2 regions of the Micrococcus sp. SL257 genome follow, and region 2 is predicted to be linked to the other one. Evidence: riboswitches for the same ligand, from Rfam matches in the RefSeq annotation. Region 2 holds a riboswitch; the other holds the start of a gene.
What was found. A riboswitch is a leader RNA that binds a small molecule or an ion and turns the genes downstream of it on or off. The one in region 2 is predicted to bind S-adenosylmethionine.
Positions count from the first base shown of each region.

Region 1: another riboswitch for S-adenosylmethionine. It lies ahead of OVA32_RS10460 (bifunctional o-acetylhomoserine/o-acetylserine sulfhydrylase); the one in region 2 lies ahead of OVA32_RS03635 (flavin reductase family protein).

Region 1 is NZ_CP113053.1:2,251,875-2,266,172, reverse strand. Features, by position in the region: gene OVA32_RS10515 (PP2C family protein-serine/threonine phosphatase) at 1-424, shown strand, start outside; gene ligA (NAD-dependent DNA ligase LigA) at 465-2,858, shown strand; gene OVA32_RS10505 (inositol monophosphatase family protein) at 2,855-3,772, shown strand; gene OVA32_RS10500 (hypothetical protein) at 3,769-4,251, shown strand; gene OVA32_RS10495 (GNAT family N-acetyltransferase) at 4,248-4,772, shown strand; gene gatC (Asp-tRNA(Asn)/Glu-tRNA(Gln) amidotransferase subunit GatC) at 4,977-5,273, shown strand; gene gatA (Asp-tRNA(Asn)/Glu-tRNA(Gln) amidotransferase subunit GatA) at 5,282-6,898, shown strand; gene gatB (Asp-tRNA(Asn)/Glu-tRNA(Gln) amidotransferase subunit GatB) at 6,895-8,400, shown strand; gene OVA32_RS10475 (phosphotransferase family protein) at 8,416-9,492, opposite strand; gene OVA32_RS10470 (type II CAAX prenyl endopeptidase Rce1 family protein) at 9,636-10,523, shown strand; gene OVA32_RS10465 (VOC family protein) at 10,542-11,177, opposite strand; SAM riboswitch class IV at 11,355-11,470, shown strand; gene OVA32_RS10460 (bifunctional o-acetylhomoserine/o-acetylserine sulfhydrylase) at 11,601-12,968, shown strand; gene metX (homoserine O-acetyltransferase MetX) at 12,965-14,095, shown strand; gene OVA32_RS10450 (SGNH/GDSL hydrolase family protein) at 14,171-14,298, opposite strand, start outside.
Region 2 is NZ_CP113053.1:766,672-780,969, reverse strand. Features, by position in the region: gene OVA32_RS03680 (short-chain fatty acid transporter) at 1-505, shown strand, start outside; gene OVA32_RS03675 (acetoacetate--CoA ligase) at 564-2,579, shown strand; gene OVA32_RS03670 (glutathione S-transferase family protein) at 2,717-3,868, opposite strand; gene OVA32_RS03665 (MBL fold metallo-hydrolase) at 3,881-4,696, shown strand; gene OVA32_RS03660 (universal stress protein) at 4,770-5,306, shown strand; gene OVA32_RS03655 (mechanosensitive ion channel family protein) at 5,323-6,900, opposite strand; gene hisD (histidinol dehydrogenase) at 7,036-8,352, shown strand; gene OVA32_RS03645 (RNA-binding S4 domain-containing protein) at 8,363-8,731, shown strand; gene OVA32_RS03640 (hypothetical protein) at 8,779-9,393, opposite strand; SAM riboswitch class IV at 9,586-9,705, shown strand; gene OVA32_RS03635 (flavin reductase family protein) at 9,779-10,303, shown strand; gene OVA32_RS03630 (cold-shock protein) at 10,542-10,745, shown strand; gene OVA32_RS03625 (MFS transporter) at 10,955-12,175, opposite strand; gene OVA32_RS03620 (FMN-binding glutamate synthase family protein) at 12,292-14,286, opposite strand.

The DNA of each region.
Region 1 (14,298 bases), 1.0 Mb from region 2:
CCTGGACACGGAGCGCGGCCGCTGGGCCGTGGCGAACGTCGGCGACTCACGGGTGTACCTGCGGCCCGTCGGCTCGCCGGTGCTCCAGCAGCTCACGGTGGACCACTCGGCGGTCCAGATGCTCGTCGACGCGGGGGAGCTCACCCCCGCCGAAGCCCGCGTCCACCCGCGCCGCAACGTCATCACCCGCGCGCTCGGCTCGCGCGAGGCGCTCACGGTGGACGTGGCCGAGGTCCCCCTCGCCTCCGGGGACCTCGTCCTGCTGTGCAGCGACGGCCTGACCGGCGAGCTGCTGGACGAGGAGATCCGCGCGCTGATCGACGACGCCGACACCCTCGAGGACGCCCTCGAGAAGCTCATCGGCGCCGCCCTGTGGCGCGGCGGCCGGGACAACATCACGGCGGTGCTCGTGCGCATCCCCTGACCCGGGTGCGCCGTCCGGGACGCCGACTACGCTGGGCCGGGTGAGCACCCCCAAGGAATCCGCCGCCCAGCCCGATCCGCAGGACATCCCCGCCGCGGACCTGCGGGAGGAGTACGAGGACCTCGTGGAGCGGGTCCGCGCCGCCCGGACCGCCTACTACCAGCGGGACGCCCCGGAGATCTCGGACGCCGAGTACGACGCGCTGTACCGCCGCCTCGAGGACCTCGAGGCCCTGCACCCCGAGCTCGTGGCCAACGACTCGCCCACCCAGGAGGTCGGCGGCGAGGTCTCGGAGGCGTTCGCCCCCGTCCGGCACGGGGCCCGCATGTACTCGCTCGAGGACCTGTTCTCCGTCGAGGAGCTCGAGGTCTGGTTCCGCCGTGCGGCGCAGGCCCTGACGCAGGTGCGGCCGGGCGTGGCGCCCCGCTGGCTCGTGGAGGTGAAGATCGACGGGCTCGCCGTCGCGCTGCGCTACCGGGACGGGCGGCTCGTGCAGGCCGCCACCCGCGGTGACGGCGTCACGGGCGAGGACGTCACCGCCAACGTGCGCACCATCGGGGACATCCCGCACGAGCTCTCCGGCGAGGGCTGGCCCGCCGAGTTCGAGGTGCGCGGCGAGGTGTTCATGTCCTCCGCCGCCTTCGCCGAGCTCAACGCGCGCCGTGCGGAGGAGGGCCAGACGCCGTTCGCGAACCCGCGCAACGCCGCCGCCGGCGCCCTGCGTCAGAAGGACCCGGCGGTCACCGCGCAGCGCCCGCTGGCCATGTTCGTGCACGGCATCGGCTCGGTCGAGGCGTTCGGGGTGGAGTCCCAGCACGAGGTGTACGACGCGCTCGCGGGCTGGGGCCTGCCCGTGAGCCCCTACACCCGCGTGGTGGAGGGTGCGGACGAGGAGGCGTTGGCCGCCGTCGTCGCGGTGATCGAGGAGTACGGCCGGCGCCGGCACGAGCTGATCCACGAGATCGACGGCATCGTGGTGAAGGCGGACGCGTTCGCGGACCAGCGCTACCTCGGCCACACCTCCCGCGTGCCCCGCTGGGCGGCGGCGTACAAGTACCCGCCGGAGGAGGTGCACACGCTGCTGCGGGACATCGCGGTCTCGGTGGGCCGCACCGGTCGGGTGACCCCGTTCGCGGTGTTGGAGCCGGTCACCGTGGCCGGGTCCACCGTCTCTCTGGCCACCCTGCACAACCAGGACGTGGTCAAGGCCAAGGGCGTGCTGATCGGGGACACCGTGGTGGTGCGCAAGGCCGGGGACGTGATCCCCGAGGTCGTGGGCCCCGTGCTGCCGCTGCGCGAGAAGGCGATCGAGGCGGGCCGGGAGCTGCGCGAGTTCGTCATGCCCGCGCACTGCCCCTCGTGCGGCACGCCGCTGGCCCCGGCCAAGGAGGGGGACGTGGACCTGCGCTGCCCCAACGCCCGCTCCTGCCCGGCCCAGCTGGCCGGCCGCGTCGAGCACCTGGCCAGCCGCGGCGCCTTCGACGTGGAGGCGCTCGGCGAGGAGGCCGCCCGCTGGCTCGTCCAGGGCCCCGGCGAGGACCCGGCCGAGCACGAGGGGCAGGTGCGCCCCGAGGGTCCCGGCCCCATCACGGCGGAGGCGCAGATCTTCGACCTCGCCTCCGGCACGCCGGAGGAGATCACGGGCCCCCGCGGCGAGGACGGGCTGACGGACCTGCAGCGCTCCCTCGGCGAGGTCCGCGTGTGGCGCGAGGGCCGTACGAAGGTGGACGGCCGCATGGTGCCCTCGGGCGTGTTCACGCTCAAGCCGTACTTCTTCACCGCCGGCACCGCGAAGAAGCCGTCCGCGCCCACGGCCAACACGCTCCGCCTGTTCGACGAGCTCGAGAAGGCCAAGTCCCAGCCGCTGTGGCGCACCCTCGTGGCGCTGTCCATCCGGCACGTGGGCCCGACGGCGGCCCGCTCGCTGGCCACGGCGTTCGGTTCGATGGCGGCGCTGCGCGCGGCGGCCGAGGCCGGCGACCGGGACCGGCTGGCCGAGATCGACGGCGTCGGTCCGATCATCGCGGACGCGCTCATCGAGTGGTTCGCCGAGGACTGGCACCGGGAGATCGTGGACCGCTGGGCCGCGGCGGGTGTGGCCATGGAGGACGAGCAGGACGAGTCCACCCCGCGCACGCTCGAGGGCCTGACCGTGGTGGTCACCGGCTCGCTCGAGGGCTTCTCCCGCGACTCCGCGAAGGAGGCGATCCTCGTGCGCGGCGGCAGGGCCTCCGGGTCCGTGTCCAAGAAGACCGACTTCCTGGTGGCCGGCGAGGCCGCCGGCTCCAAGCTGGACAAGGCGCAGTCCCTCGGCGTGCCCGTGCTGGACGAGGCCGGGTTCACGGCGCTGCTGGCCGGTGGCCCGGACGCCGTGCGCCCGGCGGGCACGGACGACGCCACCGACGACGCCGCAGAGGGGGAGGCCTCGGCATGAGCGCGCGCACCACGGTCCCGGGCCTGCTCGTGGTCGCCAAGGCCGCCGCGCGCGCCGGCGCGGACGTCCTGGCCCGGCGCTGGACCGGTCACCACCCGGCCGTCCCGCTGGGCATCGAGGAGATCGGCGCGCAGACGAAGTCCTCCGGCTCCGACTGGGTCACCGACTACGACCGCCGCGCCGAGCAGGCCGTCCGGGAGGTCGTCGCCGGCTACCGCCCCTCGGACGAGATCACCGGCGAGGAGTACGGCGCCACCCGTCCGGCCGAGCCGTCCGGGTACCGCTGGTCCATCGACCCGCTGGATGGCACCACGAACTTCGTGCGCGGGCTTCCGCAGTTCTGCACCTCGGTGGCCGTCACCGGCCCGGTGGACGCCGAGACCGCCGACCTGCTGGGGGTGGCCGAGGGCACCGAACGCTGGCTGGCCGGCGTCGTGGCGGCGCCCGCGCTGGGGCGCACCTGGTACGCGAGCGCGGGCCGGGGCGCCTTCAGCACCGCGGACGCGACGACGGCGGGCGTGGACCTGCCCGACCGCGATGCCGCCCCCGTGCGGCTCACCGGTCCCCTGCCCGGACGCTCGGGGCGACTGCTCGCCACCGGCTTCGGCTACGACCCCGCCCGCCGGGCCCTGCAGGTGCGGGCGCTCGCGGCCCTGCTGCCCGCGTTCGGGGACGTGCGACGGATCGGCTCGGCGGCGCTGGACCTGTGCATGGTCGCCGACGGCACCCTGGACGCGTACGCCGAGTTCGGCACGCAGGAGTACGACTGGGCCGCCGGCGCGTTGGTGGCGGAGGAGGCCGGCGTCGCGGTGACGCGGCCCGCCTCGGCGGACGGCACGGCACATCCTGACTGGATGGTGGCCGGCGACGTGGACGGGTCCGCCCTGGCCGCCATGACGGGGGAGAGGGCATGAGGCGGATCGTCGGAGACCCGTGGTTCTACCCGGTCCTGTTCGTGGCCGGCGGACTGACGTTCATGATCGCGGGGACGCGCCTGCAGCAGGTCGGCATGATCGTGGCCGGGCTCGTCCTGGCCGGCTACGCGGTCACGTACCGGTGGGCGGTCCGGGTCCGCTCGCGGCCGTTCGCCGGCGCGCAGGCGCACGTCGAGCGCGGCGGCGTCGTCGTGTTCTGGCGGCCGGGCTGTTCGTTCACGAGGCGGCTGGTCAAGGAACTGACGGCGCAGGAGCGGGAGCGCGCCTACTGGGTGAACATCTGGCAGGAGCCGGCGGCCGCGACGTTCCTCGAAGGGCTGCACGAGGCGCGCGACGGCCACCCCCACCAGGCCGTGCCCACCGCCTGGCTGCGTCGGCGCGACTACGTCGTGGCCACGGACGCGACCCGCGCCCGCCTGAAGGACACGCTGCGCCAGCGCGCCGGAGGTGACGCATGAGCGCCCTCGTCCGCCCGCTGCGCCCCGAGGACCACGAGGCGGTCGCCGAGCTCACCCTGGCGTCCTATGTCGACGGCGGCCACATCGCCCCCGACGACGCCTACGTGAAGACCCTCATGGACGTGGCCGACCGGGCCGGCCGCGCGGAGGTGCTCGTGGCCGAGGTCGACGGCGAGGTGGCCGGGTCAGTGGTGCTCACCCCGCCCGGCTCGCCCCTGGCCGAGACCTCCGGCGACGGGGAGTACGAGTTCCGCATGCTCGCCGTGCACCCGCGGTTCCACCGCCGCGGGGTGGGCGGCGCCCTGCTGGCCGAGATCGTGGCGCGGGCCCGCGCCGAGGAGGGCGTGGACGCCGTCGTGCTGACCACCATGCCCTCCATGACCGGCGCGCACCGGATGTACGAGCGCGCCGGCTTCGTGCGCGTCCCGCAGCGCGACTGGTTCCTCGCGGACGTGGTGCCGGACCTCGATCCGGCCGACGAGACCGGCCCGTTCCTCGTCTACCGGCTCGCGCTGGACTGACCCCGGGCGGGACATCGGCACCGGGACCCCATTCGGGGCGGGAAATCCCTGTCATGCGGGCCCGGAGCGCCGCGGTGGGGTGGATCTCCCGCCTCGAAGCGGTGGCGGCGGCCGGGCAGGCCCCGGCACTAGACTCGATTCCGATGTGGCCGCCGCCGCGCCGGCGTCGTCCACCCCGCCCCGACCCGTCACACGAGGAGATCCATGCCTGAGATCACCCGGGATCAGGTGGAGCATCTGGCTCGCCTGGCCCACATCCGGATGACCGACAAGGAGCTGGACACGATGTCCGGCGACCTGGAGAAGATCCTGGAGCACGTCTCCGCGGTCCAGGCCGCCGCGGGCGACGACGTGACGCCGACGTCCCACCCCATCGCGTTGCAGAACGTGTTCCGCGAGGATGTGCCCGCCGGCATGCTCACGCAGGAGGAGGCCCTCGACCAGGCGCCGGACTCCGAGGACGGCCAGTTCAAGGTCCCCGCCATCCTGGACGGAGAGTGATCACCCCCATGACCGAGACGTTCGACGTGAACGCGACCCTCGGCGCCGACGAGCTCGTCCGGCTCACCGCGCTGCAGATGGCCGAGCGCCTGCGCGCCGGCACCACCACCTCCGTGGAGCTCGTCCAGGCCCACCTGGACCGCATCGCGGCCCACGACGGCGACGTGCGCGCCGACGCCGACGGCGACCGCGGCGTGCGCGCCTACCTCCACGTGAACACGGACGAGGCCCTCGCCGTCGCCGCCGAGGTGGACGCGATCCGCGCCGCCGGCGGCCCCGAGGCCGACGCCCTGCACCCGCTGGCCGGCGTGCCCGTGGCCGTGAAGGACAACATCGTCACCCGCGGGCAGCCGACCACGGCCGCCTCCCGCATGCTCGAGGGCTGGCTCAGCCCGTACGACGCCACGGTGGTGGCCCGCCTCCGCGAGGCCCGCCTGCCGATCCTCGGCAAGACCAACCTCGACGAGTTCGCGATGGGCGGCTCCACCGAGCACTCCGCGTTCGGCATCACCCGCAACCCGTGGGACGGGGACCGCGTGCCCGGCGGCTCGGGCGGCGGGTCGGCGGCCGCCGTCGCCGCCTTCCTGGCCCCCTTCGCCCTCGGCTCGGACACGGGCGGATCCGTCCGTGAGCCCGCCGCGTTCACCGGCACGGTCGGCGTGAAGCCCACCTACGGCGCCGTGTCCCGGTACGGCCTGATCGCCATGGCCTCCTCGCTGGACCAGATCGGCCCCGCCGCCCGCACCGTGGCGGACGCCGCGGCGCTGCAGCAGGTCATCGGCGGCCACGACCCGCAGGACTCCACGTCCCTGGCCGACGCGCCGGCGGACCTGACCGCCGCGGCCCGCGGCCGTGACCTGGCGGGGCTGCGCATCGGCGTCGTGACGGACCTGCCGGCGGAGGCGTTCCACCCGGGCATCCGGGCCGGTTTCGACGAGCACGTCGCGGCCCTGCGTGAGGCCGGCGCGGAGATCGTGGAGGTCTCCTGCCCCAGCTTCGACGCCGCCCTCGGCGCGTACTACCTGATCATGCCCTCGGAGGCCTCCTCCAACCTGGCCCGCTTCGACGGCGTCCGCTACGGCCACCGCGTGGTGCCCGACGGCGGCGGCACGATCGAGCAGGTCATGGGCGCCACCCGCGCCGCCGGCTTCGGCGCCGAGGTCAAGCGCCGCATCATCCTGGGCACCTACGCGCTGTCCGCCGGCTACTACGACGCCTACTACGGCTCCGCGCAGAAGGTCCGCACGCTCGTGCAGGAGGACTTCGCCCGCGCCTTCGAGCAGGTGGACGTCATCCTCACGCCCACCGCGCCGACCCCGGCGTTCGAGCTGGGCGCGAAGACGGACGACCCGATGACCATGTACGTCAACGACCTCGCAACCATCCCGGCCAACCTCGCCGGCATCCCGGGCATGTCCGTGCCGGGTGGCGTCGTCGACGGGCTGCCCTACGGCCTGCAGCTGATGGCACCGGCGCGCGAGGACGCGCGCCTGTACGAGGCCGGCGCCGCGCTCGAACGCCTCGTGGCCCAGCGCCGGGGCGGGCTGGTGTGGGCCGAGGCCCCCGAGCTGGAGAAGGGCGCGCAGCGCGCCACCATTGCGACCACGGCAGGAGGCCGGGCATGAGCCACGCAGAGCAGACCATGGACTTCGCGGAGGCGATGGAGCGCTTCGACCCCGTGCTGGGCTTCGAGGTGCACGTGGAGCTGAACACCGCCACGAAGATCTTCTCCTCGGCGCCCAACGCGTTCGGCGACGAGCCGAACACGAACGTGACCCCGCTCGACCTCGGCCTGCCGGGCACCCTGCCGGTGCTCAACCGCAAGGTCGTGGAGTACGCGATCCGCCTGGGCGTGGCCCTGGACGCGCAGGTCGCCGAGACCTGCCGGTTCGCGCGGAAGAACTACTTCTACCCGGACACGCCGAAGAACTTCCAGACCTCCCAGTACGACGAGCCGATCGTCTTCGACGGCCACCTGGACGTCGAGTTGGAGGACGGTGAGGTCTTCCGCGTGGAGATCGAGCGCGCGCACCTCGAGGACGACGCCGGCAAGCTCACCCACGTGGGCGGCTCCGGGCGGATCCAGGGCGCCTCCGCGTCCCTCGTCGACTACAACCGTGCGGGCGTGCCGCTCATCGAGATCGTCACCAAGCCGATCGTCGGCGCCGGTGCGCGGGCCCCCGAGCTGGCCCGCGCCTACGTCACCGCGATCCGGGACATCGTGCAGGCCATCGACATCTCCGACGCGCGGATGGAGCGCGGCAACGTCCGTTGCGACGCGAACGTCTCGCTGATGCCCAAGGGCGCCACCGAGTTCGGCACCCGCACCGAGACGAAGAACGTGAACTCCACGCGCGCCGTGCAGCACGCGGTCACCCACGAGATCCAGCGCCAGGCCGCGGTGCTCGCCGCGGGCGGCACCGTGACGCAGGAGACCCGCCACTGGCACGAGGACACCCGCAGCACTACCTCGGGCCGCCCGAAGTCGGACGCGGACGACTACCGGTACTTCCCGGAGCCGGACCTCGTGCCCGTGCACGTGGACGCCGGGTGGGTCGAGCGCGTGCGCGCGGCCATGCCCGAGCTTCCGGCCGTGCGGAACAAGCGGCTCAAGGCCGAGTGGGGCTTCTCGGACGAGGAGTTCCGCGACGTCGTCAACGCCGGCGTCCTGGACGAGATCGTCGCGACCGTGGAGGCCGGCGCCTCCGCGGCGGCCGCCCGCAAGTGGTGGATGGGCGAGATCGCCCGCCTGGCGAACGTCCGCGAGGTCGCCGTCGCCGAGCTGGGGATCACCCCGGCGCACGTGGTGGAGGTCGAGGAGCTGATCGCCGCGAAGACGATCAACGACAAGATCGCCAAGCAGGTGCTCGGTCTGGTGGCCGACGGCGAGGGCGCCCCGAAGGAGGTCGTCGCGGCGAAGGGCCTGGCCGTGGTGTCCGACGACGGCGCGCTCACCGAGGCCGTCGACGCCGCGATCGCCGCCAACCCGGACGTGGCCGAGAAGATCAAGGGCGGCAAGATGGCCGCCGTCGGCGCCCTGATCGGCCCGGTCATGAAGGCCACCCGCGGGCAGGCCGACGCCGGCCGCGTCCGCGAGATCGTGCTGGAGCGCCTGGGCGTGTCCTGACGACCGCGCGGGCCCTCAGCCGTCCAGGGCGGTGAGGGCCCGCGCCACGCGGGGCAGGGTCTTGCGCAGCAGACGCCGCCAGGACCCCGCGGCCAGCCCGCCGACGATCGCGTCCCGGGCCGCCGCGTCGTCGAGCGTCTCCAGGGCCATCGCCCCGAGCCACACGCGGGCCCGCCGCGCCTCGGCCGCGTCCCGGGCCAGGTCGGGCACCTTCTGCTCGCCGTGCCACAACGCCAGGTAGGCGACGTTGAGGGCCGGGTCCCACGCGCACGCGAGGTCCCAGTCGAGCACACCGGCCAGCGCCCAGCGCAGCGGGGCGCGCGGGTCCTCGTCCTCGGGCACGGCACGCCAGCGCATGTTGTGCCCGGCCAGGTCGCCGTGCACGAGCGACGGCGGCACGGGCGGCGCGGCGGTCCACGTCGTCACCGCGTCCGTGAGGGCGGCCACCGCGTCCGGCCACGCCTCGGCGCCCAGCCGTGCGTCGACGTCGTGGCCCTCCCACGCCTCCAGGCGCGCGGCGACCGCCCCCGGCAGCGCCGCGACGTGCCGGGCGCGCTCCGACGTCCACGGGCCGCGGAAGGCGAACGGGCGGCCGAGGTGCGGGGCGATCCGCGGGTCGGTGACGTCCACGGCGGCGAGGTCGTCGAGGACGCCGCGCAGCACGGCCGGGTCGCCCTCGTGCGGCGGGTGCGGGCCGCCCGGGAGGAAGCGCTGCAGCACCGCGGCGCCCGGGCCCGCGGGGACGGGGTCCGAGAGGGCGACCGGGACGGTCCACGGCACGTCGCGCTCGGCCAGGGCCGAGGCGAGCCCGTCGAGGAGGGCCAGGCGCCGGGGCAGGTGCGCCGCGGGGTCCCGCTCGGGCGCCCACCGCGCGGCGGGGACGGCGCCGACCTCGTGGGCCCGCGTCATCCGGAGGACGCCGACGTCCTCGAGGACGAGCACCCGGTGGAACTGCCCGCCCTCCTCCACGGACGCCGCGGGCCAGTCGGCTGTGCGGAGCCGGCGGGCGAGGGCGGGGTCGAGGCCGGGGCGGAGGTGCTGCAGGGCGCGGTGGACCAGCTCGAGCTCGCTGGGGGCAGGCGGGGAGACCACACGACCACGCTAACCCTCCCTCCGCCCTCCTCCCGGACTTTCGAACGCGATATCGGGGGAATGGGGACTTTCGAACGGGAGATAGGCCCCACCTCACGTTCGAAAGCGCCCGGGGGCAGAGGGGGCGGCGGATACTGGAGGGCATGCCCGCCACCCCGCGCACGTCCCGCTCCCCGGCCGTCCGACCCGCCCCCGCGCTGCCCGCCCCCTCGGCGCGCACGGTGCGGTGGGAGATCGCGATCGTCCTCGGCCTCTCCCTGGGGAAGTCGGCGGTCTACGCGATCGTCCAGCTCATCGACAAGGCCACCCAGGCCCCGCTCGGCGAGCAGACCACCGTCCTCAACCCGGCCCTGGCCGACCGCTGGGCCTTCGACCTGACCTACCAGCTGCTCGGCATCGGGTTCGCGCTGGTGCCGGTGGCCCTCGTGCTGCACCTGATGCACCTGCGCGGCCGGAACCCGTTCCGGGTGCTCGGCCTCGACCTGCGCCGCCCCGGCCGCGACCTGGCCTGGGGCCTGGGCCTGTTCGCGGCCATCGGGCTGGGCACGCTCGGCGTCTACGCCGCCGGCCGGGCCCTGGGGATCACGACGGCGATCGTCGGCTCGGCGCTCGGGGAGAGCTGGTACCAGGTGCCGGTCCTGCTGCTCTCCGCGCTGCGGCACGGACTGCTGGAGGAGGTCATCGTGGGCGCCTGGCTCGTCGACCGGCTCGGGTATCTGCAGCGGCTGCGCGCCGCGGGCCTGGCGCACGATCCGGCGCCGGCCGTGCCGTCGTCGTGGGTGAGCGCCGAGGGGCTGTACCTGCCGACCCGCGTGGCGGTCGTCGTGCTCGCCCTCGCGCTGCTGCGCGGGGCGTACCACCTGTACCAGGGGATCGGGCCGGGCGTGGGCAACGCCCTGATGGGCGTGGTGTTCGTGCTCGTGTTCCTGCGGGTGCGCCGGGTGATGCCGCTGGTCATCGCGCACGCGCTGCTGGACGCCGTCGGGTTCGTCGGCTACCCGCTGCTGGCGCGGGCGGGGCTGCTCGGCTGAGCGGCCCCGCCCCCGCGCTCAGAGCGTGACCTCGCCCTTCGGGGTGCGGAAGGTGACCGAGACGATGCCCGGGGTGCCGGAGGGCGCGACGTACTCGATGTTCACGTCCTGGACCTGGCCGTCCTCGTCGTCGCCGAGCCACTCGGCGAGGCGCTCGGGGGAGCCGGCGATGTTCAGGCGCTCGATGGTGGCCTGCGGCTCGGCCGCCTGCGAGGGGTGCATGTCCTCCTGACCGTCGGCCCAGCGCAGGATGAACGGCAGCTGCGGGTCCGCGAGGGTTCCCTTGACGCCGATCTGCCGCCAGGACAGCTCCCGGCCGTCCGGGAAGCGACGGTTGCCGGGGACGGCCTCACGGCCGAGGCGGCGCTCGAACCGGCCGATGTCCGGGGTGGCCACCGCCCAGCTCATCCAGCCGCCGCCCTGCTCGGTGCGGGCGCGCACGAGCTGGCCGAACGGCGCGCTGAGGGAGGCCGGGTGGTCCAGGGCCTCGACGACCTCCAGATACTGCCTGCCCGCCATGGGGAACAGGGCGTTCTGCGTGCCGAAGCGGGGGTGGACACCGCCCTTGATCCGCTCGATGCCCAGCGTCTCGGCGATGCGGGCGACCGTGGCGTCCAGGCCCTCGGGGCCGGCGGCGTAGGACACGTGGTCCATGCGACAGGTGTGCACTGCGCTGTTCCTCTCCGTTCCCGGGCTGCCCCGGGGGTTGACCTGGTGCGAGTCGCGGGGCGTCGAGCCCTTGACGGGTCGGGCGCCCCGTGCGGAGAGCGTATCCGCGGGTGACACGCGTGACGAAATCGTGGCGGGGCGGCGGGCTACACTCGGAGGCACGGTCACGAGAGTCAGCAACAGGCCCCGGCATGCTGACCGGCAACCCTCCTTCCGCGGTGGGGTGCCCCGGGTGACGACCAGGCCGGCCCCACAACGGACGCCGGCAAGCGCGGGCCGATCCCACGGCCCCTCTCGACGGCGCCGGGTCATCTCCGGCACCTCGACGACGCCGGTTCCCGGATCGGCACGTCGGCCGGCGGGCGGGGCGGCCGGGTCCGGCCCCTGAACCCCTCAGGAGGGTCCGCCATGACCGACCAGACCACCCCGACCCCCGACGCCTGGGGCTTCTCCACCGCGCAGGTCCACGCGGGCGTCGCCGTCGGCCAGCACGCCTTCGGTGCGACCGCCCTGCCGATCTTCCAGACCACCTCGTACGACTTCCCGTCCGCCCAGGTGGCCGCGGACCGGTTCGCGCTCAAGGACCTCGACCCGCTCTACACCCGCATCGGCAACCCGACGCAGGGCCCGGTGGAGGAGAAGATCGCCGCGCTCGAGGGCGGTGTGGGCGCGCTGCTGCTGGCCTCCGGTCAGGCGGCGACGACGTTCGCGATCCTCAACCTCGCCGGCGCCGGCGACCACGTGGTCGCCTCGGCCAGCCTCTACGGCGGCACGCAGAACCTGTTCAAGCACACCCTCGCCAAGGTCGGCGTCGAGACGACGTTCGTGACCGACCCGGACGACCTCGAGTCCTGGCGCGCCGCCGTCCGGCCGAACACCACGGCGTTCTTCGGCGAGACCCTCGGCAACCCGCGCGGGGACGTCCTGGACGTGCGCGCCGTCGCCGACGCCGCCCACGAGGCCGGCGTGCCGCTGATCGTGGACAACACGCTGGCCACCCCGTACCTGCTGCGGCCCATCGAGCACGGCGCCGACGTCGTCACCCACTCCGCCACGAAGTACCTCGGCGGGCACGCCGCGGCCATCGCGGGCGTGATCGTCGACGCCGGCACGTTCGACTACGCGCAGCACGCCGAGCGGTACCCCGGCTTCAACGAGCCGGACGAGTCGTACCACGGCCTCGTCTACGCGCGGGACCTCGGGGTGGGCTCGCCGCTCGGCGCCAACCTGGCCTTCATCCTCAAGGCGCGCGTGCAGCTGCTGCGCGACTACGGCTCGGCCATCTCCCCGTTCAACGCGTTCCTGGTGAACCTCGGCCTGGAGACCCTGTCCCTGCGCATGGAGCGGCAGGTGGCCAACGCGGCCGCGGTGGCGCGCTGGCTGGAGGGCCGCGACGACGTCGAGCACGTGGTCTACGCCGGCCTGGAGTCCAGCCCGTGGCACGAGCGGGCCCAGCGCTACCTGCCGAAGGGCGCGGGCGCGTTCGTCTCCTTCGAGATCGCGGGCGGCCGCGAGGCCGGGGCCGCGTTCGTGGACGGGCTCACCCTGCACCACCACGTGGCCAACATCGGCGACGTCCGCTCGCTCGTGGTGCACCCGGCCTCCACCACCCACTCCCAGCTCACCGACGACGAGCAGCGCGCCGCCGGCGTCACCCCCGGCCTGGTGCGGCTCTCGCTCGGCGTGGAGGACATCGAGGACATCCTCGCCGACCTCGAACGCGGCTTCGCGGCCGCCGCCCGCCGCGGCGACGACGACGCGGGGGAGCGGGCATGACCGCCGTCGCCACGCGTCCGTCGCGCACCGCGCTGCCCCGCGGCGGCCGCCACCGTCTGCGGGTCGGCGAGCTGCGCACCGAGACCGGCGGGCTGCTGCCCGACGTCGAGCTGGCCTACGAGACCTGGGGCACCCTCGCCGCCGACGGCGCCAACGCCGTGCTCGTGCTGCACGCCCTCACCGGCGACGCGCACGTGGCCGCGCACGAGGAGGACCCGACGCCGGGCTGGTGGGACGCCCTCGTCGGCCCGGGCCGCGCCGTGGACACGGACCGGTGGTTCGTGGTCGCCCCCGCCATGATCGGCGGCTGCCACGGCTCCACCGGGCCCTCGACGCCCGCGCCCGACGGGCGGCCCTGGGGCTCCCGGTTCCCGTTCCTCACGCTGCGGGACGCGGTCGAGGCCGAGCGGCGCCTGGCCGACCACCTCGGGATCGGCGCCTGGCGTGCCGTGATCGGCGGATCGATGGGCGGGGCCCGCGCCCTCGAGTGGGCCGCGACCCACCCCGCGCGCGTCGCCGGGGTGGGCGTGCTGGCCGCCACCGCGGCCTCCTCCGCCGACCAGATCGCGTGGGGCCAGGCGCAGACCGCGGCCATCCGCCTCGACCCGGACTTCCAGGGCGGCGACTACTACCCCGGCCCCGGCCCCGTGGCCGGCCTGGGCATCGCCCGGCGCATCGCCCACACCACCTACCGCACGGCGGGCGAGCTCGGCCAGCGGTTCGGCCGGGAACCGCAGGGCATCGAGGACCCGTTCGGCGCCGTCGTCGGGGTGCCGGGCGGGCGCGGGCGCTACGCCGTGGAGTCCTACCTGGACCACCAGGCGGCCAAGCTCACCGACCGGTTCGACGCGAACTCCTACCTCGTGGTCACCGAGGCCCTCATGGGCCACGACGTCGGGCGCGGGCGCGGCGGCGTGGCGGCGGCGCTCGCGGACTACCGGGGCCGGGCGTTCGTGGCCGCCGTCGACTCGGACCGGCTCTACCTGCCGGCCGAGTCCGAGGCGCTCGCGGCGGCGCTGCCCGCGCGGCCGCCGGTGCACACGATCGCCTCGCCCATCGGCCACGACGGCTTCCTCACCGAATACGGCCAGGTGGCCGACACGCTCAAGCGCACCCTCGCCCTCTGAACTTTCGTTCGGGAAACGGCGGCGTGTCGCGGCACTGTCGTTCGGGAAACGGCCACCGGTCCCCGCCGGCCGGGCTCAGGGCTCGACGATGTCCAGCGGCTCGGTGTGGTCCGAGCCCTGCGGCATCGGCGCGCCGAAGAGCGGCTCGGGGACGGGGCGCTTGGCCGTGACGCCGTCGCCGGAGGAGACGCCGCGGAGGCGGC
Region 2 (14,298 bases):
CCTGATCGTTGGAATCGCGCTCCACGGCAGCCCCACACGCTATGCAGAATGCATTACGGATGGCATCGGCGCGGCCTCCGGGATCGTCCTCCAATTTCCCTTCTATGCAGGAATCATCGGGATGATGGGTGGAGCCGGCCTCATTCAGACGATCGGGGGCTGGTTCGCATCCATCGCGACGGAGCAGACGATGCCCGTCCTCACGTACATCTCCGCGATGCTGCTCAACATCTTCGTCCCATCGGCCGGCGGCCAATGGCAACTGCAAGGGCCCGTCATGCTCGAGGCCACGGCTGGAATGGATATTTCCGCTGCGATGATCGTTAATGCCGTCTCCGTTGGTGACATGACGACCAACCTTCTGCAGCCGTTCTTCGTCCTCCCCGCTCTTGGCTTGTCTGGCCTTCAGCTTAAGGACATCTGGGGGTTCTGTATGACGGCCATGTTCGTCCTGATTGTCATCTGCGGCTCAATCTTCGCTATCGCCCCGCTGCTGGGTTGGTGAAGGGCCCGGGTGTTACCCCTTCTCCCGTCCACATTTCCGACCCACGAAGGAAGTCACCATGACCGCATCGAACCGACACCGGCTTTGGACTCCTACGCCGGAGATGACCGCCAATTCCGAACTCCACCGTTTTCGTGCATGGACGACTGGAATGCATAACATTGAACAGGACGACTACGTGAGCCTCCACGCCTGGAGCGTGCTCCATCTCGACGACTTCTGGGAGTCCGTTTGGAGCTACTTCGACGTCGTCGGACATCGGGGCCCCGGACCTGTCCGGACGGGATCCTCGATATCTGACACAGAGTGGTTTCCCGGCGCGAAATTGAATTACGCGGAGAACATCTTGCGTTTCGCAGACAGCTCCCCAGCGAAAGAGGCGCTGGTGGGACTAGACGAGACGGGTCGTCGTCGTAGTTGGACGTGGGCCCAACTCCGCGGCCAGGTGGGCGCGGCTGCCGCCTGGCTACGAAGGATCGGCGTGCGCCCTGGTGACCGCGTCTGCGCTGTGTTGCCAAACTCCCCCGAGGCGATCATCGCCCTCCTCGCTACAGCGAGCATTGGGGCGTTGTGGTCTGTCGTTAACCCTGACTTCGGCGTGCCTGGAATCAGGGAACGTTTCTCACAGATCGAACCACGAGTCCTCATCACAGGCGACGGCTACCACTACAACGGCTCCTATCGTGATTCCATCCCCGTCCTGCCACAGCTGCTCGAGTCTCTGCCCACCGTTGAGCACCACGTGCTTGTCGACCGCCACGCTGGCGTCCCTGACCTCAAGAAACATCTCTCCATTCCCACGACATCGTGGAATGACATTGTCGCGGATGAGAAAGAACCAACGTTTGAACGGGTGGATTTTTCCCACGATTTATGGATCCTCTATTCATCTGGAACAACGGGGGCCCCAAAGGGAATCGTCCACTCGCACGGAGGCATCACCTTGGAGATGCTGAAGGCCAACGGACTACAATTCGACATTGGCGCCGACGACCGCGTGTACTTCCCTGCAGCCACGACCTGGGTTATGTGGAATCTCGCTGTGAACACACTCTCCCGCGGCGCGACCGTAGTGACCTACGACGGATCCCCCACTTATCCGGACGCGGCGCAAACCCTCCGGCTTTGCGCATCGGAACATGTCAGCGTTCTTGGAGCCGGCGCAGCTCTCTTTTCGCTACTCGAGCGGTCCGGGGCTACTGAATTCCTCAAGGCAGATTTGTCCGAGATCCGATTCTTGTTCTCGTCGGGCTCGCCACTACCTGACTCCACATGGGCCTGGCTGTATGCCAATATCAACCCTGACATGCGTCTCGGGTCCGATTCAGGGGGAACGGATGTATGCACCGGGATCATCGGGTCGAATCCCTTTTGCCCGGTTTACCAGGGGGAGCTCATGGCCCCGTATCTCGGCGTCGCAGCCGATATCGTGGACGAGAACGGACACAGCATCGAGGGCGAGTTCGGTGAACTAGTCGTCCGGGAGCCAATGCCTTCGATGCCTGTCCGATTCTGGGCCGATGACGACGGCAGCCGCCTGCATGACGCCTACTTCGCCGATATCCCGGGAATGTGGCGGCAGGGCGATTGGGCGACCAAGATCCCGGGCGGCGGATTCGTCATCCACGGACGGTCGGACTCGACGATCAACCGCGGTGGCATCCGGATGGGGTCCTCTGATATTACGCAGATCGTCGACTCTGTGCCGGGTGTTGCCGCCTCCATGGTCATCGGCGCTGAGTTGGGCCAAGGCGGGTACTACATGCCACTCTTCGTGGTTCCGGGAGAGGGGGCACCTGGGGATGAAGAGCTCAGAGCCGAGATTATTCGCAAGATTCGAACAGATTTGTCTCCACGGTACGTCCCGGACGAGGTGATCCTGGCCCCCGACGTCCCTCGTACTCGCACGGGCAAACTCATGGAAGTGCCGATCAAACGCGTCGTACAGGGTGGTTCCCCAGAATCCGTTAACCGGGCGGCGGCCGAGTCGGTGGACGTGCTCGACTGGTATCTGGGGTGGGCCTCGAACGTAGCGCGAGAACAGGGCATCCACACGTCCCCCTACCGCCGCTGAACTCCGGGGACGCCGACGTCGTCGCGCACCCCCAGCCAGAATTATCGAGTTCTGGCAACGCGGGTTGAGTTATCGCGGGTGTTCAGCCGCGCCACCCTCGATAACTCAACCCGCGTTGCGGGCCGGGCCGAGCGACCTCACCGCAGCGGCGTGTGCTCCGGGTCCACGCGCTCGCCCTCGCGCACGGGCCCGGGTGCGGTGCCGCCGCCCCACGGGTCCCCGCCGAACGCCTCACGCCCGTGCTCGCTCAGCCAGCTCGCCAGCTCCGGGCCCGCGGACACGATGCCCGTCGGGTTGATGTCCTCGTGCACCACGTAGTAGTGCTCCTTGATCTGCGCGAAGTCGATCGTGTCGCCGAAGCCCGGGGTCTGGAACAGGTCGCGCGCGTAGCCCCACAGCGCCGGCATCTCGGTCAACCTGTTCCGGTTGCACTTGAAGTGCCCGTGGTACACGGGGTCGAACCGCACCAGCGTGGTGAACAGCCGCACGTCGGCCTCGGTGATCCGCTCCCCCATCAGGAAGCGGCGCGTCGTCAGGCGCTCCTCGAGCCAGTCCATCGCGGTCCACAGCCGCTCGTACGCAGCGTCGTACGCCTCCTGCGAGCCCGCGAAGCCACACCGGTACACGCCGTTGTTCACCTCGTTGAACACGCGCTCGATCACCTCGAACATCTCGTCCCGCTCCGGCCCGGCGTCGGGGATCAGCTGCGGGGCGCCGTCGCGGTGGAACGCGGTCCACTCCGTCGAGAGGTCGAGGGTGATCTGCGGGTAGTCGTTGGTCACGACGCCGCCCGTCGGCACGTCCACGATCGCCGGCACCGTGATGCCCCGCGGGTAGTCGGGGAACCGCGTGAAGTAGTTCTCCTGGATCCGCTCGGTGCCGAGCACGGGGTCCTTCCCGCCCTCGTCGAGGTCGAAGGTCCAGGAGCGCTCGTCGTGGGTCGGCCCCGGGGTGCCCAGCGAGATCGCGTCCTCCAGGCCGAGCAGGCGCCGCACGATGATCGTCCGGTTCGCCCACGGGCACGCCCGCGCCGCCACGAGCCGGTAGCGGCCCGCCTCGACGGGCCACGCCTCGGCCCCCTCGGTGAGCCCGCCGCCCACGCGGCCGACCGTGGACGGCTCGGCCACGGGCAGGGCCCGCACGGCCTCCGGGTCCGCCACGATCCGGTCCGCGATGTAGTTCGTGTCCCGCGTGAACTCCGCCCCGGACTGCACGTAGTTGCCCGTGAGTCCCTCGCGCGTGTCGATGGTGCCGCGGTCCGCGGCCTGGCCGGTCTGCTGGTTCTCCATACACTCGAGCCTATGACGACGACCACCGCCACACCCGGCCCCACGCCCGCCCCGCTGGTGCGCTGCGTGACCGCCCAGAACCCCTCCCCGATGACCCTCGCGGGCACCAACACGTACGTGGTCGCCGCACCGGACTCGGATGCGGCCGTCGTGGTGGACCCGGGCCCGGAGGACGACGTCGCCGCCCACCTCGAGCGCGTCCGTGCGGCGGCCGAGGGGCGCCGGATCGCGCTCATCCTGGTGACGCACCGGCACGCCGACCACACCGGCGGGGTGGACGCGTTCCACGCGGCCACGGGCGCCCCCGTGCGCGCCGCGGACCCGGACTGGTGCCGCGGCGGGGCCGCCGTCCTGACGCCGGACGAACGGATCGACGTCGCCGGCACCCCGGTGCTGGCGTGGCACACCCCGGGCCACACCTCGGACTCCTACTCGTTCGCCGTCCCGGACGCGGGCGCGCACGGCGCGGTCATCACGGGCGACACCATCCTCGGCTCGGGCACCACCATGCTCGACCACCCGGACGGCACCCTCACCGACTACCTGGCCAGCCTGCGCCGCCTCGAGGCGGCGGGCCCGCTCACGGTGCTGCCTGCGCACGGGCCCGTGCCGGAGCCGCTGGACGTCGTCGCCCGCGACTACCGGCACCACCGCGAGGGCCGCCTGGAGCAGATCCGCGCCGCCCTGGCCGCGCTGCCCGAGACCGAGGCGGCGACGATCACACCCGAGGACCTGGCCCCGCGCATCTACCCCGGCCTCACCGGCACCGTGGCCCGCGTGGCCGTCCAGACGGTGGCCGCGCACCTGCGCCACCTGCGCGAGGGCTGAGCCCCTCCGCCGCGGGCCCGGTCCGCACTACGCTGACCTCAGACCCGTCCCCTCGACCCCGCGGAGGCACCCCATGACCATCCTCGTCGGCTACGCCCCCTCGAAGGCCGCGGACGCCGCTCTGGACACTGCCCTGGACATCGCCCGCTCCACCGGCGAGCACGTGGTGGTGGTCAATGCGGGCCCCGGCGGCGAGCACCGCACCAAGTCCCTCGTCACGGAGGAGCAGCAGCGCGGCGTGCAGGCCCGGTTGGACGCATCCGGCGTGACGGCCGAGTTCCGTCAGTACGCGCGTGGCCGGTCCACGGTGGAGGAGATGAAGGACGTGGCCGCGGAGCTGGACCCGTCCATCGTGGTCATCGGCGTGCGCCGCCGCGGCGGCTTCGGCAGGTTCGTCATGGGATCGGTCTCGGACGAGCTGCTGCAGGAGATCGATCAGCCGGTGCTGTGCGTGAAGGAGTACCGGCAGTACGGGGACCACACGCCCGAGGCCGTGAGCCACGTCGCCGAGACGGACCCGGGCACCCACGGCCTGCCCGCGTCCGAGCCGATGGCCGAGCGGCGTCGGCTCACGCCCGTCGATCCCGGGGACCCGACGCTCGAGCGCTGAGCGCTCCCGCCGGGCCTCAGTCCTCGTCGTCCTGACGGCGGCGCGTGACGGCGTCGTCGAGGGGGCCGGCCGCCTGGGAGCCGGTGCCGCTGCGCCGCCCGGCCTCGTCCGCCGCCGCGGCCTCCGCCGCCTGCTTGGCCTGCTGCGCGCGCCGCTCGGCGAACGCCTCCTCGCCCGGGCCGGCGAGTTCGCGGTTGCGCTGCACCGCCGTCATCGAGCCGGTGTACAGGCCGGAGTGGTCGCCCACGCGGGTCAGCGGTGTGGTGAGGGTGTCCGGGCGCGGATCGGCGCCGTCGACGCGCGGCAGCGGCGCGGTGCGCGGGCGCGGCTCGCGGGCCGCCACCCCGGAGCCGTCCGGGCCCGGCTCGCCCGTCCGGTCGCCACCGCGGGCCGCCGCGTCGGAGCCCTCGGAGGCGGGCGCCGCGTCGTCGTGGGCGGGGTGCCGGTCCACCATGCGCTGCACCACGATGCCCTCGGGGTGCTCGTGGCGCAGGAAGGCCACGAGGTCCTCGCGCACGAGGCAGCGCAGGTCCCAGAGGTCGCCGGAGTTGCGGGCGGAGACCACGGCGCGGATGCGCACGACGCCGCCGGTCGCGTCGGTCACCTGCAGCGCGTGCTCGCGCCCGTCCCACAGGTCCGTGGACTCGAGCAGCTGGGTGAGTCGTGCGCGCAGCGCATCCATGGGCACGCGCCAGTCCACGTCCAGCTCCACGACGCCGGAGACCTCGGCGCCCACCCGCGTCCAGTTCTCGAACGGCTGGGTGGTGAAGTGCGAGGACGGGTAGACCATGCGGCGGCCGTCCCAGAGCTTGAGCACCACGTTGGACAGGGTGATCTCCTCGACGGTGCCGAACACGCCCTCCATGTCCACCACGTCGCCCACCCGGATCGCGTCCGTGAAGGCGAGCTGGAAGCCGGCGAACACGTTGGTCAGCGTGGACTGCACGGCCAGGCCGGCGATCACCGAGATCACACCGGCGGAGGCGAGCAGGCCGGCCCCGAGCGAGCGCACCTCGGGCACCCCCAGCAGGACCACGGCGACGGCCACCACCACGATCACCGCGTTGAGGATGCGCCGGATCAGGATGGTCTGCGTGCGGATGCGTCGCTCGCGGCGGTGCTCGACGCGGGTCTCCTGGTAGCGGCCGAGGATCCCCGCCTCGATCACGCCGACCAGGCGCCACGCGGCCCACGCGCCCGCCGCGGCCACGGCGATGAGCATCAGGAACGACGCCGGCCGGTACCAGGTCTGCTCCTCGGCCATGACCCCGAGCCAGATCCGGGAGGCCAGCAGGCCGGCGGCGACGGCGGCCGGCAGGCTCAGCCGCGCGGCGCCGTGCTGGAACGCGGGGCGGCGCACGAGCACGACGCGTGCCACCTGCAGGGCCAGGTACACGACCGCCGCGCCGATCGCGAACGCCATCAGCACGGTCAGCAGCGTCCCCCATTCCACGCCGAAGGCCCGGGTGGTGGCGGCCGCCCCGTCCTGGATGTCCCCCTCCACCCCGGACGGCACGGTCTCGCCCGCCAGGAGGCGGTCCAGGGCGGTCAGCAGGGGCGGGGTCGCGAGGGCGGGCAGCGCGGGGAAGACCATGACGACAGTCTGACACCCGCCCCCGGACGCACCCCGGAGAAGAGCACAATGGAGCCTGACCGTCCGCGCGGTCCGGGCCCGGCCGTCGTCGCGCCCCGTCCCGCCGGCCCGCCGCCGCCCCCCCTGGAGGAATCCGTGCTCTCCGTCACCGACCTGCGCCCGCTCGACACCGCCACCGCGGACCTGTCCCGCATCATCCCGCGGGCGAACGTGGACGTGTCCTCCGTGGTGCCGGTGGTCGCCCCGATCATCGAGCAGGTCCGCCACGGCGGCGAGCAGACCCTGTTGGACCTGGCCGAGCGGTTCGACGGTGTCCGTCCGCCGGCCCTGCGCGTGCCCGCGGAGGCGCTCGAGGCCGCCCTGGCCGGGCTCGACCCGCGGGTGCGCGCCGCCCTGGAGGAGTCGATCCGCCGGGCCCGGCTCGTGCACGACGCCCAGCACCCCCAGGACTCCACGGTCGAGCTCGGCGAGGGCGCCGTCGTGGAGAACCACTGGACCCCCGTGGGCCGCGTGGGCCTGTACGTGCCCGGCGGCCGCGCCGTGTACCCCTCCTCGGTGGTGATGAACGTGGTGCCCGCGCAGGCGGCCGGCGTGGGGAGCCTCGCGGTGACCTCGCCCCCGCAGCGGGACCACGGCGGCCTGCCCCACCCCACCGTGCTCGCCGCGTGCGCGCTGCTGGGCGTGGACGAGGTCTACGCGGCCGGCGGCGCCCAGGCCGTCGCCATGCTGGCGCACGGCATCCAGGACGACGACGGCGGGTGGCTCTGCGCGCCCGTCGACCTGGTGACGGGGCCCGGCAACGTGTACGTGGCCGCCGCGAAGCGCGCCCTGCAGGGCGTGATCGGCGTGGACGCCGAGGCCGGGCCGAGCGAGATCGCCGTGATCGCGGACGGCACCGCCCGCGCCGACTGGGTGGCCGCGGACCTGATCAGCCAGTCCGAGCACGACCCGCTGGCCGCCTCCGTGCTCATCACGGACTCCGAGGACCTGCTCCGGGACGTGCTGGCGGCGATCGAGGCGCAGGTGCCCGGGGCGTTCCACGAGGACCAGATCCGCGAGGCCCTCACCGGCCCCCAGTCCGGCGTGCTGCTGGTGCGGGACATGGACCAGGCCGTGGAGGTCTCCGACCGCTACGCCACCGAACACCTCGAGATCCAGACGCGCGACCCCGAGGCCCTCGTGGGGCGCATCCGCAACGCCGGCGCCGTGTTCGTGGGCCCGCACGCCCCCGTGCCGCTGGGCGACTACTCGGCCGGGTCCAACCATGTGCTCCCCACCTCGGGGACGGCCCGGCACTCCTCCGGTCTGAACACGGTGACGTTCCTGCGCCTGCAGCAGCGCATCCGCTACACGGAGACCGGGCTCAAGGAGGTCGCGGACGGGATCGGCGTGCTGGCCGAGGACGAGCGCCTGCCCGCGCACGGCGCCGCGATCCGCGCCCGCTTCGCGTGAGGGGGCGGGCGTGAGCGGCGTCCGCATCGACGCGTGGCTGTGGGCCGTGCGGCTGTACAAGACCCGGTCCGCGGCCACGGCGGCCGTGCGCGCAGGCCACGTGCGCATCGACGGCGAGCCCGTGAAGGCGGCGACGCCCGTCGTCGTCGGGAACCGGGTGCGGGTGCGCCAGGACGGAGGTGAGCGGATCCTCGAGGTCACGGGGCTGATCGCCAAGCGGGTGGGCGCCCCCGTGGCCCGGCAGCAGTACGTGGACCACTCCCCGCCGCCCGTGCCGCGTGAGCTGCTCGCGGTGCCGTACCGCGAGCGCGGCGCGGGCCGGCCCACCAAGCGGGACCGCCGGCAGCTGGACGCGCTGCGCGGCCGCGACCGACGCTGAGCGTCTCAGTCCTCCCCGCGCCGTCATCCGCCGTCGTGATGGCGGCCTCATGCGGAGGGTGCGGTCAGCACCATCCGGAACGGCTTGTCGTTGTCCACCGTGACGGTGAACGTCATCGGCCCCGCCTCATCCACGGGGGGAGTCGCCGCCGACCAGCCGCCGCACAGCGCCTCCGATCCGGCCATCCAGGTCTTCGTTCCCCCGCCACCCCGTGAGGTCAGGATCTCCGTCTCACCGGTGGCATCCGAAGGACACAGCACGATGACCCGAAGGACTGCACCCTGTTGAGCGTCCACGGTGATCTGCTGTGTGCCCGTCCCGACCGCCTCCTCCAGGACGGACTCCTTCTCCGGGTCGAGATAGCCCGCATCCGGATGCCGGCGCGTGTACTCGACCAACGTCATCCCGTCCTCCTCGAACAGCGCGGCGGGGAGTGCTTCTTCACCGGCGGGTGACGACGCGGACGAACCGGTGGCGGAGGCCGACCGGGTTGCCGAGGGGGCCGCTGACGTCACGGTGACGGAGGACGCCGCAGCGGTGGATGCCTTCGCGGTGGAGGAGACGCTGCCCGGGGAAGCGGAGCATCCCGAGATGGCGATACCGAGGAGAGCCGCGACGACCACGGCGGCCGACAATGCCGCACGCTTCTTCTCGATGTCCATCCGCATGATCCGATCCCTCTCAGAGAACCGATTGCGGGGCCGCGGGCTGCGGTCTCGAGCCCCCCTCTCGAGTGGCTTGATCCTGGCTGGCGATGCGCGGTGTGTCAAGCATCACATCGGGCAGCTCGGATGACGCCGCGCGACCGCCGCGCTTTGACCACCCCACGGACCCCTCCGTAGGCTGATCCCCAGAATCACGAGTTCCCGTCATTCACGGCCCTGGCCGGCGGGACGGCAACCCTCTCACGCAGTAGTGGGGTGCTCCAGGTGATGATTCGGCCCCTCGGACACCCCGACGGGCAAGTACCGCGCCTCCGCGGATCCGGGCGATCCGCGTTCCCGCCTTCTGCGGAGCCGCGCCAGTCATCGGAAGAGGACGCGCGCCATGACCCTGACCCACGAACCCCACACCGCCACGTGGGACACCGACCTGTCCCTCGGCAACCTCCGCTCCGGCCTCTCGGCCTTCCCCACCGGGGTCGTCGCGCTGGCAGGCCTCGCCGACGGCGTCCCCGAGGTGATGGTCTCCTCCTCCTTCGGCGTGGGCATCTCCTGGGAGCCGGCCCTCGTGTCCTTCTCCGCGCAGAACAGCTCCCGCACCTGGCCGCGCCTGCGCCGGGCCGGGGCGATCGGCGTCTCCCTGCTCGCGGCGGACCAGACGCCGCTGTGCCGCCAGCTGGCCTCCCGCGAGGGCGACCGCTTCGCCGGTCTGGACGTGCACCGCAGCCCGCACGACGCCCTGCTGATCGGGGGCTCCTCGCTCTGGCTCGAGACGCGGGTGCACGCCGAGGTCCCGGCGGGCGACCACACGGTGGTGCTGCTCGAGGTGACGGCCTTCGCGGATCACACGGACGCCGCTCCCCCGGCCGCCCTGCACCGCAATCTCTTCCACGGCCTGCGCGCGCTCTGAGCGAACTCTAGGTGAACAATCGGGCCCCTGGTTCCCGGTCGGCGAGATCCGTGCAATGATGGAGCCTGAAGTTGATCAAGCTGTATCCCGCCATCTTCACTGCTCGTCAGCCCGGCATCGCCGGCGTCGATGAGTGTTGGGCAAGCGGTTCAGTCTCGCCGCTTCACCCGCGTCCCACATCCGGGCCGCGGTCCAACACCGCCACCGCACCGCGGGGGCACATCGAAAGGACACCATCATGGCTGTCGGTACTGTCAAGTGGTTCAACGCTGAGAAGGGCTACGGCTTCATCGCCCCCGAGGACAACTCCGCGGACGTGTTCGTGCACTTCTCCGCCATCCAGGGCGGGGGCTTCAAGGAGCTCCAGGAGAACGACCGCGTCGAGTTCGAGACCCAGGACGGCCCCAAGGGCCTCCAGGCCGCCAACGTGACGAAGCTCTGATCTTCGCCTGACGCACGGCTTCCGACGCCCCCGGTCCGCACGGACCGGGGGCGTCGTCGTGTGCGCTTCCGCACGCCCCGCCGCGCACTGCGCCGCACTCCGCCGTATACCCGTTCGACCGCGGCGCTGCGACATCGCCGCAGGGCAGCACTGCGGTGATGTCGCTGAGGCGCGGTCCTCCGCGGTGGGTCTCGTCCTGGCCCTGCGCGTCAGGCCGCGCCCCGCCGGCCCACGTGGCGACGCAGCAGCTGCACCACGCCCAGGGCCAGCAGATATCCGAGCGCGACGAGCGCGAAGCCGGCCCGGTAGTCGCCCGTGACGTCGCGCAGCACGCCCATCAGCAGTGGGCCTAGGGCGAAGCCGGCGTACATGCCCATCGAGTTCGCCCCGGTCGCACGGCCGAGCCGCTCGGCCGGCACCTCGCTCAGCAGGCCCGCGTTGATCACCACGTTGGCGCCCAGCACCGTCAGGCCGTGCACCGCGGCGCCCACCCACAGCAGGGCCGGCAGGTCCAGCAGGTCCGCGGCGAGGAACACCGCGACGCCGGCCACGGCACCCAAGCAGATCACGGTCAGCAGGGTGGTGGGCCGGTCTCCGGAGCTCATCCGCCGGCTCCACCCGATCCGGGAGAGCACCCCGACCACCCCGGACACGGCCGCCGCGGCGCCGCCGGCCACGAGCGTCATCCCCAGCGTCTCGACGGCGAACAGCGGCAGGTAGGTGTTCGTGGCCTGCATGCCCAGGCCGGTGAGGAACGCGATCGCCGCGAAGAACCAGACCGTGGCCGGCAGGGGCGAGGTGTCCCGCCGTCGTCGCCCGCCGACGGGGCCGGTGGCCGGCGGCGGCGCCCCGGGCAGCGGCGGGGCGGCGACCAGCGCGAGCACCCAGAGCGCCCCGATGAGCACCGCGGCCCCCAGCGCGGCGCCCGTCCAGCCGAGGGCGAGGGACGCGGCCGGGAAGAACAGGCCGCCGACCAGCTGGGCCGCCTGCACGCCGGACTGCTTCACCCCGACCCACCCGATGCGCCTCTCCGGCGGCACCACGGTGCGGATGATCCGGTTCGTGGTGGGGTTGGAGATGGCCTGCGTGACGCCCGCGACGGCGGCCGCCGCGTACAGCACGGGCAGGGACGGGGCGACGGCGCCGAGCACGAGCGCCGCGGCGGTGCCGCCGAAGATGATGCTCAGCTGTGCGCGGGCGGACAGGCGGTCGGCGGCCCGGCCGAGGCCGAGCGAGGTGACGGCGGCCGCCGCGAACACGACCGTCATCACGGTGCCGAGCTGGCCCGAGGTGACGTCGAGCCGCTCCATCACGACCGTGGAGGAGGCGGAGACGCCGTAGTTGAACAGGGGCCCGGCGCCCATGGCCGCCAGCAGCACCCACAGCAGGGCCGCGGAGGGGCGGCGAGCGGCGGGGGCGGGCGGGGTCACGGCCCCAGGCTACGACCCCTCACGCGACGAGGCGGGAAATCTCTCTCATGGGCGCCCGGGGGCGTCGTGTGAGGTGGATTTCCCGCCTCGAAAGCGGTGGTGACTGCGGGGACGGGTCAGCCGACGCGGCCCTCGCCGCGGTGCTCGCCCTCGACGCGGCCGGTGGTCCCCCGCTGGGTGACCTCCTCGCCGTCCTGGCGCTCGGGCCGCTCGCCGGCCTCCGCCGGCAGGCCCTCATTCTCGTCGGTGGGCGTCTCGCCGGCGGTGGCGGCGGGTGCCGGGTCCTGCGGGGCCCGACGACGGCCGCCGTGCGGGGACAGCGACTCACCCTCACCCAGCGAGCTGACGCGCGGCATCGGCGACGTGGTCAGCGGCACGGACTCGGCCCGCCGGGCGTCGACCAGCGTGGAGCCCGTCCCGGAGATGGGGGAGCCCTGCACGGGGGCGCCGGCCGCCTTGCGGCCCGGGATCAGCAGCTCGGAGCGCCACTCGGGGTCGCGCTCGGTGAGGTAGTCCACGCGGGCGTGCTCGCCGAAGTGGTCCGCGTCCGCCTCCTCCCAGTCCATGGCCCAGCCGGCGGGCGGGTCGTTGAGCAGCTCGTCCGTGCGCAGCCAGTGGTAGATGGACGCGTACGAGCGGGTGCTCAGGTGGTCCACGCGGCGGCGCAGCATGCGGGTGTTCAGCTGGGACGGATGCGTCAGGCCCATGGACGCCATGATCTGCACGGCCTCGCGCACGGTCAGGCGGTGGTAGTTGAAGACGCGGTTGCCCTTGTCCTCCACGTCGAGGGCGCGCATCAGACGCGGGTCCTGCGTGGCCACCCCCACGGGGCACTCGTTCGTGTGGCACTTCTGCGCCTGGATGCACCCGGTGGCCATCATCATCGCGCGGGCGGACATGGTGAAGTCCGCGCCCTGGATCAGACGCTTGACGATGTCCGAACCGGTGGCGACCTTGCCGGCCGCGCCGAGCTTGATCATGTGGCGCAGGCCGGTGCCCACGAGCGCGTTGTGCACGAGCATGAGGCCCTCGGTCAGCGGGGTGCCCACGCGGTCCGAGTACTCGAGCGGGGCGGCGCCGGTGCCGCCCTCGGAGCCGTCCACGATGATGAAGTCGGGGGCGATCCGCTCCTCCCAGATGGCCTTGGTCATGGCCAGCACGTCCACGCGGGAGCCCACGCAGAACTTGATGCCGATCGGCTTGCCGTCCGAGAGCTCACGGAGCTGCTCGATGAACCTGACCATCTCGCGCGGGGTGCGGAACGCGGAGTGGGACGCCGGGGACAGGCAGTCCTTGTCCATCGGGATCTCACGGGCCTCGGCGATCTCGGGGGAGATCTTCTCCTTGGGCAGCATGCCGCCCAGGCCGGGCTTCGCGCCCTGGGAGATCTTGATGGTGATGCCCTTGACCTCGGGCAGCAGCGCCTTCTCGGCGAACTTCTCCGGGCTGAAGGTGCCGTCCTCGTTGCGGCAGCCGAAATAGCCGGAGCCGATCTCCCAGAACAGGTCCGCGCCGTTGCCGCGGTGGTACTTGGTGAGGCCGCCCTCGCCGGTCTCGTGGATGAACCCGCCCAGGCCGGCGCCCTTGTTCATGGCGATCACGGCGTTGGCGGAGAGGGAGCCGAAGGACATGGACGAGATGTTCATCAGCGAGATGTCCACGGGTCGGCGGCAGTCCGGGCCGCCGATCCGCACCGTGGGGGGCTCCTCCGGCGGGTTGACCGGGGCGGTGGAGTGCAACAGGAACTCGTAGCCGATCTCCGAGGTGTCCCGCTCGGTGCCGAACGCCTTGTGGCTGTCCAGTCCCTTCGCACGGGCGTAGACGATCGAGCGGGTGTCCCGGTCGAACGGCTTGCCGTCGAAGTTGCGCTCGATGAAGTACTGCTGGATCTCGGGGCGGATCGACTCCAGCAGATACCGCATGTGGCCGAGCACGGGGTAGTTGCGGAGGATCGCGTGCCGCTTCTGGGTCATGTCCCACACGGCGAGCACGAGCAGCGCCACCAGGAGCACCGCCAGCACCCACCACGCGCCGCCGCCGATGGCGGCCACCAGCACGACGACGAGCGCGGCCAGCGAGAGGGTCGCGACGATCAGGAGTCTGTTGTTCACCCGACCATCGTG